Regions from separate parts of the Bacillus sp. FAU20 genome, predicted to be linked through region 1. Evidence: riboswitches for the same ligand, from Rfam matches in the RefSeq annotation. Region 1 holds a riboswitch; each other region holds the start of a gene.
What was found. Region 1 has a riboswitch for S-adenosylmethionine ahead of mtnW (2,3-diketo-5-methylthiopentyl-1-phosphate enolase). Riboswitches for the same ligand answer to the same signal wherever they lie in the genome.

Region 1 (4,992 bases):
CAACTAACTACCTTAATAGATTGGAACCCAGCCTTCAGTTGTAACAAAAATACGAATAGCTACAACTTGGCGATCATCTTGCAAAGTAAAATAATGTCTTGCATTTTCAGGAACAGATATGAGATCACCTGGCTCAAGTTCAACGTCAAAGAATGTTCCGTCTTTTCCTTCAATGGCAAAGATGCCATGACCACTAACAATAAAGCGAACTTCATCATCAGTATGATGGTGTTCTTTTTGAAAATTAATTAATAGTTCGTCAAGGTTAGGTGTGCTATTTGAAAGTGAAATTACATCATGCGCTTTATAACCTCGGCGTGCTGAAACATCAGCAATTTCTTTTGAAAACACAGCTAATATTTCAGCTTTGTTTTCATCTGTTAAAGAATAATTTTCATTTAAATGAGTAGGAAGTTTAGAAATATTCCATTTCTCATATAAAACGCCTTCCTTTTGTAGAAATTTAGATACTTCCACTTCATTTTCAATGCGAGTATTTACTTCATGAATACGAATTTGCGCCATTAGAAACGCCTCCTTGAATTGATAATAGTTTTATATGAAATTGGAATAGAAACTCATAAGCTTCTAATCTCTTCTTTGCATCAAAGCTATCTCGGCCCCATACGGTAATACCGTGGTTACGAATCAATATTGCTCCCGAATCTCCTTGTATATGCTTTCGGAAGTTTTCTCCAAGTGTTGGGATATGGGCATGGTTTTCAATAATAGGAATTTGAATTGTTGCACCTTCTTCCCAAATATCGAGAGCTTTAATAATTTCTTGATTTTGAAGTGTGACTGCATCACTATATAAATTTGTGATGACATTATTATCAGTTGTATGAACATGAAGTACACACCCGGCATTCGTATTGTTATAAATGTGTGTATGCAATATTGTTTCTGCTGAAGGGCGTAATTCAGTCTCTAAAACGGGAACTCCTACATGATCTACTAATAGAAAATCATCTGGAGTGGTTTTTGTTTTATCTTTACCGCTTGCTGTAATAAGAAAAGTAAGTGGTTCATGACTAACCTTTATAGAAATATTACCACTTGTTGCCGGGAACCAATTTCGTGTTGTTAATTCTTTTTTTATCTCGCTCAAGTCATACCATTGACGAAAAAGTTGTTTCATAATTTCACCTCCAACAAAAGTTTTAATTCAGCTTGCACATCTTGAAATGTTTCAAACGGTGTATAAGCAATATGATTTTCTTCACACTTTGTAATAAGAAAATCGCGAGCGAATACTTTATCCGCTTGTTTCGCGGCTTGTAAATCAGTAATAGAATCTCCAATTACAATATGAAAGTCATTTGTATCACTTAATTTACGGATTAATGATGATTTACATAATCCGCAATGATTTTGGCAATGATCATCACAAGAATGAGGCCATTTAACTGTAATAAACTCTGCTGAAAAGTCTGTTTCATTACAATAAATTTGCTCTTTTGGAATGATTCCTTGTAAGAGTGGATAGACGAAGAAATCCATTCCACCTGATATCACGTAAAAAGAAATGTTATTTTCCTTTACGAATTGTATAAATTCATGAAAACCACTACGGATTTCAGCAGTTTCTATTAAAAATTGAATAATATCATCGTGCAGATTAGTAGGTATTAATTGAAATAATTGAGAAACACCTTCTTGAATGGATAGTTCTTGTGATAAAATTTTATTCTTTACTTCTTCGGCTTCTGGTGGTGCGAATTTTTCCATAATGGACATAATGTTATCATTATTTGTAATCGTGCCATCGAAATCACAAAATACTTGAATACTCATAGTTTCACCTCATGAGAGGGATTTCCCCATATTTGTAGTGCACTATGCAAATTTATGTCGTCTACTTCATGGAGCGGTTTATTTTGCAAAGTAGCATCAATTGCAGTACGGAAAGCTTTACCCCCGCCTTGCGCTCCATTTGGATGTCCGTGTATCCCGCCACCAGCATTAATAACAACATCTTTACCGAAATCTCGTACAATAAAGGGAACGAAACCAGGATGAATACCAGCAGACGGAACAGAAAAGCTCTTCTTGAAAAATGCATCGTCTTCAGTTAAATATTTTGAGATAGCAAGAGCCTCCTCTTTTTCTAGCGCAACACTTCCGTATGGAGATGGGAATAATGAAAAGTCAGCCCCAGCATAACGTAGTAGCTTTCCAAGTAATAATGGAGATGAAACTCCATATAACTTGGATGCTGAATAAGCACCACTTACAGCAGGATGTGCCATAATAGGAACTGGGATTTCATCATCTTCTGCAAGTGATTGTAGTACATCTAGTCCGTAAGCAAATGCGTTAAATAATAGAATATCAGCTCCAGCTTCTACTGCACGTTTTGCATTTTCTTTTAAATCAAAAGTTCGTCCTGTTAAATTTACGGCATATAACGTTTTATGTCCGTATGTTTCGTAGACAGATTGTAAAACTTCTTTTCCGGATACAATGCGTTTCGTAAGTGGTGTTAATGCATTTTCAAATAATATTTCATCATCTTTTACTATATCTACACCACCAATTGCTTGATCGCGTAATTGTGTTTTTAAATACCCAATGTTTCGTCCAATCATTCCTTTAAAAATACTCATTAAAAGGGGACGATCATGCACTTGTAAAAGATTTCGAATACCATCTATCCCGAATTTTGGACCAGGAAAATATTTTTTTAACTCGTCTGAAAAAGTTAAGTCAATTAATTTTACTTCGCCATCAAGTGATAGCTTTCCAAATGTAGTCGTTAAAATCGCTGGTAAATCTGGACTGAAGTTTAATAGCGGATATTCGATTTTAATAATTCCGCGTTTTACTTTTTTACGTAAATACGAATTGGTATGTTCATGTTCAGCTAATTCCTCAACATGAATGACGTTGCCTTTATGCTGCTTTAATTGTTCTTGCAATAAATGTGGCAAATGAGTCCAAGAGCCAATTGTTAAACCGAGTGCAATTTGTTCCGCCTTTTTTTCTAAGTGATGTGAATCATCATGAATTAAATATGTCGCTATAATTCCGCTCATTGTTATAACCTCCTAGTTAAATAAAAAAACCTCTCAGCTAAGGAGAGGTTTTTTTACAACCAGCTCCTTATCTGTCAGCGTAATGCTGCGAGAATTAGCACCGTGTCTACAATTGTAGATCGGTTGCCGGGTTTCGTCGGGCTCGTCCCTCCACCTGCTCTTGATAAGAAGTATTTAGAAATGTTTAAATTTTTAAGATAACTGAATTTTGTCAGATATTTTTTATGTTGTCAATTACTTTTTGAAAAAATTCAAATTATCAATTCGATTAATGGCTTCTCGTAATCTATCTTCTGTATGCAAGAGACCAACGCGGACATACCCTTCGCCATGCTCACCAAATCCAACACCAGGAGCAACTGCAACATGTGCTTTTTCTAGTAAAATATCAGAAAATTGCTCAGAGGTATATCCTTTTGGAACAGGAAGCCATGCAAAGAATGACCCTGTTGGAATGTCTACATTCCAACCAATTGAGTGACAAGCTGAAATAAGAGCGTTTCGTCGAGATTCGTAACTATTTACAAGGTCTATTACGCAAGACTGTGAACTTAATAGTGCTTCGCGGGCAGCATCTTGAACTGCACCAAAAATACTAACATACATATGATCTTGTAATAAGTTAATGGTTTCAATGACACTTTCATTTCCTACTGCAAAAGCGATACGCCATCCAGCCATATTGAAAGTTTTCGATAGAGTGTAAATTTCAATACCTGTATTTTTAGCACCGTCTGCTTGTAAGAAACTCACGGGCTTTTGACCATCAAATCCAATAGCGCCGTAAGCAAAATCGTGAACAACTAATATATTATGTTCATTAGCAAAGTTAATGGTTGTATCAAAAAAATCTTTTGATGCAGTAGCACCGGTCGGATTATTTGGATAGTTTAAAAACATTAATTTTGCACGCTCGGCAATAGAGTCATCGATTTTCGTATAATCTGGTAAAAAATTATTTTCTGCAATAAGCGGCATTGTTTCAAATTGTGCTTTTGCTAAAGCAACTCCTGATAAATAATCTGGATAGCCTGGATCTGGAACGAGAATAGTATCACCAGGGTTTGTAAAACAAACTGGTAACTCTACTAATCCAGCCTTTCCCCCAAACAAAATAGCAACTTCTGTTTTTGGATTTACTACTACATCATATTCACGTTGATAGAATGTTGCCACGGCTTCTTTTAAACTTTCATGTCCGCGAAATGGCGGATATTTATGATGAATGGTCTTTTCTGCAGCATCTTGTAAAGCTTTTACGATATGCTGCGGTGTTGGTTGATCTGGATTACCTTGACCTAGATTAATAACATCGTGACCAGCTGCTACGACTTTGTTAACTTTTGCAACAAGTGAAGCGAAAAATTGTGTCGGCAATGATGTTACTATCTCAGAAGGTTGAAATAATTTCATACTTTCCACCTCTTTTGAAAGTTGTTACAATTCTAGTGACAAATGATATAATCTTTCCAGTATTTTGTAAAGAAAAAATAAGAATGGGGCTGACAAAATGAAAGTCGCATGTATTCAAATGGATATTGTTTTTGGAGATGTAGAAAAAAATATTGAGAATGCTAAAAATAAAATAAGCGAAGCTATGAAGGAAAGGCCAGATGTTATCGTCTTACCAGAATTATGGACAACAGGATATGATTTAACAAGACTTTCTGAAATTGCAGATAGGGATGGATTGGAAACGAAAGAAAAGTTAAAAGAATGGTCGAAACAATATGGTGTACATATTGTTGGTGGTTCCATAGCGAAGCAAACGGAACAAGGTGTTACAAATACAATGTATGTTGTAAACAAGGAAGGAGAACTAGTTAATGAATATAGTAAAGTACATTTATTTCAGCTTATGGATGAACATAAATATTTAATAGCTGGTAATGGTACGGGCGAATTTAAGCTAGATGATGTTGAATGCGCTGGAACAATTTGTTATGATATTCGT
Region 2 (4,992 bases), on a different contig from region 1:
ATCTAAACCTTCTACATCTGATGTTGGATCCGCTTCTGCAAATCCAAGTTGTTGGGCTTCTTTTAACACGTCGTTATATGCTCTCCCTTCATCTGACATTTTCGTCAAAATAAAATTAGTCGTTCCATTTACAATTCCCATTACTTTCGTAATAAGATCTGAAGAAAGTCCTTCTACGATACTGCGTAAAATTGGAATTCCCCCTGCCACACTCGCCTCATAGAATAAATCAGCCTTATTATCTTTTGCTGTCGCTAATAATTCAGCTCCATGTAATGCCATTAAGTCTTTATTTGCAGTTACAACATGCTTTCCGCTTTTTAAAGCTTGTAAAATATATGATTTTGCATCATCAATGCCACCCATCACTTCGATGACAACATCAATATTTGGATTATCTAAAATTTCATGTGCATCTTGTGTTAATAGAGTAGAAGGTACCTCTACCTCTCTCTCTTTCTCAATGTTTTGCACTAATACTTTCGTTACCTTCACTGGACAACCTACTTGGTGTATGAGTCGTTCTTGATGATCCGTAATAATACGAACCACACCACTGCCAACCGTCCCAAGACCTAATAACCCAACTTGAATTTCTTTCATAGTACTTTCCACCCCTCAAAAATTGTGTTTAGATGAAATTATATGAGTAAAAAACCTGAAAAACAATGTATTTTGAACATTCGGAAAAATAAAGGTTAATCTTTACAAGGAAAACGTTACCACGTGTTACACAATCTTTCTTTACAATATATAAGGGGTTTCTTGATACACGTAATAATTCAGCCAATTAGAGAATAATAGATTCCCATGGCTCCTCCACCGTACAAGCGGCTTCTCATTTGGATTATTATGCTTAAAATAGTTTTTCGGCACATCAATATTTAACCCTTTTTGGCGGTCCCGGTCGTATTCTTGCTTTAACGTGTCACAACTATATTCACTATGCCCAAGCGCAAACACTTGTCTTCCTCCTTGCCCAATAACAAGGTGAACACCTGCTTCCTCAGAGTTTGCTAACAGTGTTAATTCTGTCACCTCTCTAATATCACTCTCTCGTACTTCTGTATGACGAGAATGCGGGGCAAAAAACAATTCATCAAACCCTTGTAACAGTTTCACATGTTGCTCGCAAACTTCATGTTCAAACACACCGAACATTTTTTCCTTAAGAGGATACTTTGGAACGCCATAATGATAGTACAAACCAGCCTGTGCTCCCCAGCAAATATGAAGCGTAGATGTTACATTCGTTTTTGAATACTCCATAATATGTTTAAGCTCTTCCCAATAATCTACCTCTTCAAAAGCAAGGGTCTCCACTGGCGCTCCTGTAATAATAAGCCCATCAAACTTTTCATTTTCAATATCACGAAACGTTTTATAAAAGCTTGTTAAATGTTCTTGCGTTACATTACGAGATAGATGTGATTCCATATGAAGCAAATGAACATCTAATTGTAACGGTGTGTTTCCAATTAAGCGAAGTAATTGCGCCTCTGTATCTTGCTTCGTTGGCATTAAATTTAATATAGCAATTTTTAAAGCACGTATATCTTGTGTTTCTGCCCGCTCCTTCGTCATTACAAAAATATTTTCTTTTTGCAACACTTTGCGAGCCGGTAAATCTTTATCAATTATGATCGGCATGTGTTTTGCCTCCAACTAGAGCTGCTTCCAAATCTGCAATAATATCAGAAACATCTTCTATACCAACCGATAAACGAATTAAATCAGATGTAACACCAGCTAAACGCTGATCTTCAGCATTTAATTGTCTATGCGTCGTACTAGCAGGATGTATAACGCAAGTTCGTGCATCAGCTACGTGCGTTACGAGAGTTGCTAGTTTTACATTTGCGATAAATTCTTTTGCTGCTTCTAATCCGCCTTTAATACCGAAAGTTAAAACACCACTAGCACCTTTTTTCAAATACTGTTGTGCTAATGAGTAATTTTCATTACTATCTAAGCCCGGATAATTCACCCATTCAATACGTTCATGATTAGCAAGCCAATTAGCAACTGCAAGAGCATTTTCACTATGACGTTCCATTCGTAAATGCAATGTTTCTAAGCCAATATTGCTAATATATGCATTGAATGGGCTCATACAATTTCCATAATCTCTTAATAGCTGAACACGTGCTTTCACAATATACGCTGCTGCACCAAAGTTTTGAACGTAACTTACACCATGATAACTTGGATCTGGTTCAACAAGTTCAGGATACTTCCCATTTGTCCAATCAAAGTTTCCACCGTCAATTACAATACCGCCTAAGGAGCTCGCATGCCCATCGATATATTTAGTCGTAGAATGAACAATAATATTGGCCCCATGTTCAAGCGCCTGGCATAAATAAGGAGTTGCTAATGTATTATCAACGATAAAAGGTACCTCTAATTCTTTAGCAGCAGCTGAAAATTCTTTAAAATTTAAAACATTCATCGCTGGATTTCCTAACGATTCTGCATAGATAAGTTTCGTCTTGTCATTAGCAAGCGCCGTAATTTCATCTGCCGTTAAATTTGGATTAAAGAACGTAACATCAATGCCCAGTTTACGCAAACTCACTCCAAATAAATTAAACGTTCCCCCGTAAACCGTTGAAGAACAAAGTAAATGATCCCCACTACTACAAATATTTAAAACGGCGAGCATAATAGCTGCTTGCCCAGAAGCCGTTGCAACAGCTCCTACACCGCCTTCTAAATCTGATAACTTCTGCTCAAATGCGGCTAGAGTAGGGTTTCCAATACGCGTATAAATATATCCTTCTGCCTCTAAGTTAAATAGAGCTGCTAAATCATCCGAAGTATCGTATTTATACGTTGTGCTTTGATAAAGTGGTAAAACACGTGGTTCACCATTCTTTGGCGTATAGCCACCTTGCACACAAATCGTTCCTTTTCCCCATGATTCTCCCATCTCTCATTCTCCTTTCTTTTATACAAAATAAAAAACTGCCCCTTTCCTGAAAACAAGAAAGGAGCAGTTTGAAAACACGCTCTAAAGGCTCTTTCTTATCTCTCAGGATTACTACCTGCAGGATTTGGCACAATTCCGTTATACGGCTGTTGCCAAGGTTTCATCGGGCCTGTCCCTCCACCTTTTCTTGATAAGACTATGCAATTACCGTTGATTTTATAGCAATAATTTCCTAATGTCAAACAGTTTTTCTGAATGTTCTAAAATAAATGTTAACAGTTTCATATAAAGCAACAAAAGAATTATATTCCATACTAACTCGAAAAATACCTTAGAAAAAAATGATTCATGTAAAATAAACCCGAATCATCTATTTTCATTAAACAAACTGTTTTAATAGAGCGTATAATTCTTCAAAATTATGCACTTCATATGTCGGTATAATCCCACTATCATTTAATTTTCTTTCTGGATTAAACCAACAAGTATCAATTCCCGCTACATATCCACCTTTAATATCAGCGCTTAATGAATCTCCAATAATCAGCCCTTCTTCAAGTGCAAAGTTAGGAATCCGTTCAAAAACATAATCAAAATACTCTTTCATCGGCTTTTGAAAACCTGTATCTTCAGAAACAAAAACATCTTTAAACAATGAATGTAACCCTGCATTACGCAAACGTTTATCTTGCGTCTTAGAAACACCATTTGTCACTATATACAATTCATACTCCCCTTGAATTTGATTTATAAATTCAAACGCACCTTGCATAAGTTGATCTCCTTCTTCTAAGTAGCTACGATAATTATTTTCGAATAATATCCCATCTACTTCTTCTCCATACTCTTTAAACAACAGAGAGAATCGTGTATTTACAACTTCATCGCGTGATAGTTCACCTTTTTCAAAAGCATCCCAAAGACCTTTATTAACTTTTTTATAATGCGCTTCGACCTCTCTACTTAGAGGAATCCCTTTCTCTTCAAACAGCATACGTAACGCTTCTTTTTCTGCCTTGTGAAAATCTAACAATGTATCATCTACATCAAATAATAGTATTTTGTATTTTTTCATAAACCCCTCACACTCTCTTTTCTACAAAAACAAATTTACATAAATCGTATCATTCCTTCTTGTAAAGATAATAGGAGATATCTCATACTATACATGGGGGGTGAAAATATGAAAATCAGCAAAAATGAGGAAGAAATTTATCAATACATGCGAATCCATCAATTCCATACCCCATTTTCATTTCATGTCTTGCCATATGTAGAGCTGCATTCTTTTCAAACGAAAGAGATGATATGTAGCGAAGGAAATGCTCTCCCTTATCTCTATTACTTAATTTCTAGGAAAGCAAAAATATATATGAGTCATCAAAACGGGAAGGTTTCATTAATTAACTTTATTCAAGCACCATCTTTTATCGGAGAATTAGGATTAATAGGAGTAGAAAATATTACTAAATCCGTTGAAGTACTAGAAGATTGTGTATGTTTGGCACTTCCTCTTAAAGATTGTCAGCAACTTTTATTACAAGATGCAACGTTTTTACAGCACTTATGTAAATTTATTGGAGAAAAGACAATTACTCGCACTGAAAATTACGCAAAAAACTATAGTTATCCTTTTGAAAATCGATTAGCTGCTTTTATTTTATTAACAGAGCAAAATAATTGTTATATAGAAAAGCATACCGAGGCCTCGGAATATTTAAATGTCAGCTACCGTCATCTTTTATATGTATTAAATCAGTTTTGCCAACAAAATTATTTAAGAAAAGAAGGCCGAACATATTATATACAAGATCGAAATACATTAGAAAAACTTGCTGATGAACTAAAAATATAAAAAAACAGCATTAACATGTAAACGTTAATACTGTTTTTTCGAGTGACGATTATAATTTTAATTAAAATTCACTTGCTACTTTAGCTGCTTCTTCAAGACCTGCAGCGATGATTTCTTCTGCTTTATCTGGGAATTGGTTATGCCCTTCAATAACTACTGTTTCCATGTTTGTTGCGCCGAAGAAGCCCATCATACTTGCTACATA
Region 3 (4,992 bases), on a different contig from region 1:
ATAATTTAATGATTTATTTGCGAACGGATAGACCTTTTGAACATGGCAGTATGGTAGAAATGTTATTAATTTTATTTGCCCCAGTTTTCGTGAATAAAAAATACTTTTATTTAGTGTCCTTTAGTGTAATTGGAAAGTACGTATTTTTCACATTGCTATTACAAGATTTAAAAGTGATAATTCCACTTGTTTTATGTGTATTTTATTTCATTATTTCACATTCTTTATTAAAACGATTTAAATCTTATGTAAGAACAGTGGTTGAAATGATGAACAATATGAAAGAGACGGAAAATTTAGCTGTGATTGGGACTATGTCTACAACAATTGCCCATGAAATTCGAAATCCGTTAACAGCGTTAAAAGGATTTACGCAAATGCAAAAAGAAAGAAATCCAACTGATACGATGAGCTACGACATTATGCTACAAGAAATTGAAAGAGTCAATGGATTTGTTAGTGAATTAATGTTGTTAGGAAAACCAAAGCCAACAAATTATGAAAGGTGTAATATACGAGACATCCTTCTATATGTTGTGCATCTAATGGAAAGTTATGCAATGCAATATAGAGTTAAATGTTATTTACAAGTAGATGGGAATTTACCAACTATAAACGGTAATGATAAGCAATTAAAACAAGTGTTATTAAATATCATTAAAAATGGAATAGAATCAATGCCAGAGGGTGGAGAAATCCATATCCGTGCATATCAAAAAACGCAAGGATATTTGTGTATTTCTGTTGAAGACCAAGGATTTGGTATAGAGAATGAGAAGTTAGAAAAAATCGGCAAGGCGTTTTACACAACAAAGGAAACTGGTACAGGACTTGGATTAATGATTACATATAAAATTATTAAGGAACATCAAGGGAGTATCACAATCCAAAGTAGTATAGGAGTAGGAACAAAAGTAGAAATTTTTCTGCCGACCGTTTAATGTATTGGGAGAAAAGATTTTTCAGAAAAGTGTTCTTGTTGTGTAAATATAAACATTTTATAAAATGTTTCAAGAAGGGTTTTTTTTATAAAATACTTCGTTTATAATGGAGGAAAATATCGACATGAGATTGATTGCTCATGTAGCGGTTCAGTAGTGTTATGAAAAGATAAGAAGGGGTGCACGCGCATCCTTTTTTCTATGCAGATATTATGAAAGAGGTGGTATGATGGAATTAACATTAAATTCGACTGTATGTTTACACACGATTCAATTTCGAAAAGAGCAAAAGAATTATATTGTAAAAGATACAATTACAGGAGAAAAATATGAAATGCCGCCACTTTGGATTGATGCATTGGCAATGATGCGTGACGGTTTTTTATTGGGGGAAATTGAGGAGAAATTAAAAGAAGAGTATCCATCCGAAGAAGTGAATATGTTAGCATTCACGAAGCAACTGTTAGAACTAGAACTTGTTGAAATGGTAGATGGGGAAGAAATAGCTTGTACAAAGAAGAAAGAGAAGGATTATTTAGCTTGGTTACGTCCCCATGTTGAGCAATTCTTTCTTAATTTAAATAAAAAAAATAGAAGCAAAGGTCAATGATGATCTTTGCTTTTTTGTATAGTTTGTTTAAAAAATTACAGCGAATGCTCTTGCGAAAGCACCGTCGCTATCTTTAATTTTTAAAGGTGCTGCTGAGAAGAAGAAACGTTTCGTGTGAATGGCATCTAAGTTTGTTAAGTTTTCGATTAAATAAATATTATTCCCAAGTAGTATGTGATGAATTGGTGATGTTTCTGTCGTTACCTCATCAGGAGAAATAAAATCTAAACCGACAGATTTTACTTTTAATTGTACTAGTTCCTCGGCTAATTCTTCAGAAAGATAAAAAGCTTCTTTCTCATACGCCTCTGTATTCCATTTAGTAGATAGATTGGAATGGAAAATAACAATATCTCCTTCTCTTATATCAGCATCGTGCAGTACTTCTTTAGGTAGTTTTCGTTCTTGTACATGAGTTACATCAATAAGAATCGCTTCGCCTACAAATTGATTTAGGGGTAATTGATCGATAGTCGTTGCGCCTGAAATAAAATGCGCAGGAGCATCACAATGCGTGCCAACATGAACGACAGAATGAAAATCTGTAACTTGATAGCCTGATTCTTCAACACTTGTAACAGCTTCTAGTTGTATTTTAGGTGTTCCAGGAAATTGAGACATATTATTTTCAAATGTTTGCGATAAATCAATTACTTTCATTTTACATACCTCCAATATATGTTTTTCAAATAATAAAAAGCTCACCCTTCAATATCAAGAAAGGTGAGCTTTACATGCTAGTTGAATTTTATCTTCCAAAATGCAATGCATTTTGCAGGAATTAGCACCTATTCAGTTTGTATAAACTGAGGTTGCTGGGCTTCAAAGGGCCGGTCCCTCTGCCTCTCTTGATAAAGAAGTATTTAATTTTAAAACCGGAATTTTCCGATAGTTAAATTGTAATTCATTTCCTTTTTGCGTGCAATACAAAATAGGTATTCACCCAAATAAAGCTACGCGCATATTGTAGCTTATGTAAATAGAATGCTGCGAAGGAGTGAGTGCAGTGACAGGAAATGTATTGAATTATTATGCTGGTGGTAATACAGCTAGGGGATTTCATAATTTATATGAAGAGAATTTAAAAGGGTTAGACAGATTATTTATCTTAAAGGGTGGTCCAGGAACGGGGAAATCTTCTTTAATAAAGGCAATCGGTCGTGAATGGGTTGAAAAAGGATATGATATTGAATTTTTACATTGTTCTTCTGACAATAAATCGGTTGATGGTGTAATTATCCCAAAATTAAAAGTAGGAATTGTTGATGGGACATCACCACATGTAATTGAGCCCAAAATGCCAGGAGTTGTTGAAGAGTATATAAATTTAGGAATTGCTTGGGATTCAGATAAACTAAGGAAGCAGAAGTTAGAAATTGAAAGATTTGTTTCAGAAGCAAGCAAAGCTTTTCAGTCTGCTTACGCATGTTTTAAAGAGGCATTGCTTATACATGATGAGTGGGAGAAGATATATATTGATAATATAGATTTTAATAAAGCAAATGAATTAACCGATCAGCTAATCCAGAAATTATTTGCAGATAAAAGCGGGAGACAATCGCTTGTAAAACATCGTTTTTTAGGAGCTGCTACACCGAAAGGAGCAGTTGATTTTGTTCCTAATTTAACAGAAGGGTTACCATATCGTTATTTTATAAAAGGGCGCCCAGGCTCTGGAAAATCAACGATGCTCAAAAAGTTAGCTAGGGCAGCTGAAGAAAAAGGGTTTGAAGTTGAAGTATATCATTGCGGATTTGATCCGAATAGTCTTGATATGGTTATCGTAAGAGAATTAGGCTTTGCAATTTTTGATAGCACTGCACCACATGAATATTTTCCAAGTCGCGAGGGTGATGAAATTATTGATATGTATGCCCTTATTGTTACCCCAGGGACGGATGAGAAATATGCGAAGGAAATTCGTGATGTTTCCATTCAATATAAAGCAAAAATGAATGAGGCGATGTCTTTCTTAGCAAAAGCAAAATCGGTTCGTGATAAATTAGAACGAATTTATATTGCTGCTATGGATTTTTCAGTAGTAGATGCATATAAACAGGAGATTCAAAAAGAGTTTGAACGAATTGCTGCTACTGTAATCGAAAAGCAATAATAGAAGTTTCATTGGGCTGTCAGTAATTTCTGACAGTTTTTTTAGTATGTAGTAAAATTGATAGTGTATTGTCGAATTTCCAAGGAAATAATCAAAAAATGGAGATGTTATGAAATGAGAGAGAAAATCGAGTTGGAGTTAGAAAGAATTGAAAAAGAGAATGATGTGAAAATTTTATTTGCGGTGGAATCAGGGAGTCGTGCTTGGGGGTTTCCATCGAAAGATAGCGATTATGATGTTAGGTTTGTTTATATACATCCGGTAGAATGGTATTTATCAATTCATGACAAACGAGATGTAATTGAATATCCAATTAGTGATGATTTAGATATAAGTGGTTGGGATATTAGAAAGGCGTTGCAACTATTCGCGAAGTCGAACCCAGCTTTACTTGAGTGGATTCGATCACCAATTTTTTATTCGAAAAACTCTAATTTTCCAGAACTACTTCAACAGATGAGTGAGAAGAATTTTGATCCAAAAGCAACGATATATCATTATTTACATATGGCTTCGAAAAATTATCGTGAATTTTTGCAAGGTGAGAATGTAAAGCTGAAAAAGTACTTTTATGTATTACGTCCTATTTTAGCTTGTAAGTGGCTAGAAGAGAAAGCAACTTTACCACCTGTAGAATTTGACCGATTGATTACAGAATTATCATTAGAACGTAGCGTATTAGATGAAATTGAAAAGTTGTTAATAAAGAAAAAAGCAGGTACTGAATTAGATGTTGGATTGAAAATTAAGGTGTTGAATCAATTTTTAGAAGAACAAATTCATTACTATGGGCAATACGTGAAAGGTGTTGAAAAGGGGTTAGGGATCGATATTGAGATTTTAAATAAACTATTTCGAGACATGCTGTTTGAAGCATATGAAAAAGAGCACAAGTAAGTTTGTGCTCTTTTTATTTTGTAGGAATAAAGAAAACAGATATAGCTGCGATAAGACCTGCAAAGGAGAATAAGTAAAAATTCCATGATAAGTCATATTGCATTGTCATAATAATACCGACGAGAATAGGGCCAGCAATTGCACCAACTCGGCCAAGTCCAAGTCCCCAGCCTAAGGAAGTAGCTCGGATATGTGATGGGAAGTATTGGGTTACATATGCATTTAATATTTGAGTAATACCGACTGATCCAATTCCAGCAAGACCAATTAAAAGATAAATGATTGTAACAGATGGTTTAATTGTTAATAGTCCAATACATATAGCTGCCATAAGATAGGAGATGCTAATAACGATTTTAGCTCCTATACGATCCGCGATTGCTCCAGCAAATAATGCACCGATAGCGGCAGTAATATTTAGCATAAGTAGA

Region 2: another riboswitch for S-adenosylmethionine. It lies ahead of AC0OM3_RS19895 (bifunctional O-acetylhomoserine aminocarboxypropyltransferase/cysteine synthase); the one in region 1 lies ahead of mtnW (2,3-diketo-5-methylthiopentyl-1-phosphate enolase).
Region 3: another riboswitch for S-adenosylmethionine. It lies ahead of AC0OM3_RS26040 (cyclase family protein); the one in region 1 lies ahead of mtnW (2,3-diketo-5-methylthiopentyl-1-phosphate enolase).

Annotation. Positions count from the first base shown of each region.
Region 1 covers NZ_JBVYHY010000003.1:594,219-599,210, forward strand. The annotation lists gene AC0OM3_RS03465 (1,2-dihydroxy-3-keto-5-methylthiopentene dioxygenase) at 13-525, opposite strand; gene AC0OM3_RS03470 (methylthioribulose 1-phosphate dehydratase) at 503-1,141, opposite strand; gene AC0OM3_RS03475 (2-hydroxy-3-keto-5-methylthiopentenyl-1-phosphate phosphatase) at 1,138-1,797, opposite strand; gene mtnW (2,3-diketo-5-methylthiopentyl-1-phosphate enolase) at 1,794-3,038, opposite strand; SAM riboswitch class I at 3,103-3,208, opposite strand; gene AC0OM3_RS03485 (pyridoxal phosphate-dependent aminotransferase) at 3,273-4,451, opposite strand; gene AC0OM3_RS03490 (carbon-nitrogen family hydrolase) at 4,549-4,992, shown strand, end outside.
Region 2 covers NZ_JBVYHY010000022.1:313,318-318,309, forward strand. The annotation lists gene AC0OM3_RS19885 (homoserine dehydrogenase) at 1-603, opposite strand, end outside; gene metA (homoserine O-acetyltransferase MetA) at 745-1,650, opposite strand; gene AC0OM3_RS19895 (bifunctional O-acetylhomoserine aminocarboxypropyltransferase/cysteine synthase) at 1,634-2,932, opposite strand; SAM riboswitch class I at 3,025-3,129, opposite strand; gene AC0OM3_RS19900 (YjjG family noncanonical pyrimidine nucleotidase) at 3,312-4,007, opposite strand; gene AC0OM3_RS19905 (transcriptional regulator YeiL) at 4,116-4,787, shown strand; gene AC0OM3_RS19910 (FMN-dependent NADH-azoreductase) at 4,849-4,992, opposite strand, start outside.
Region 3 covers NZ_JBVYHY010000027.1:57,840-62,831, forward strand. The annotation lists gene AC0OM3_RS26030 (ATP-binding protein) at 1-941, shown strand, start outside; gene AC0OM3_RS26035 (hypothetical protein) at 1,171-1,551, shown strand; gene AC0OM3_RS26040 (cyclase family protein) at 1,579-2,211, opposite strand; SAM riboswitch class I at 2,297-2,409, opposite strand; gene AC0OM3_RS26045 (PRK06851 family protein) at 2,558-3,664, shown strand; gene AC0OM3_RS26050 (nucleotidyltransferase domain-containing protein) at 3,779-4,561, shown strand; gene AC0OM3_RS26055 (MFS transporter) at 4,575-4,992, opposite strand, start outside.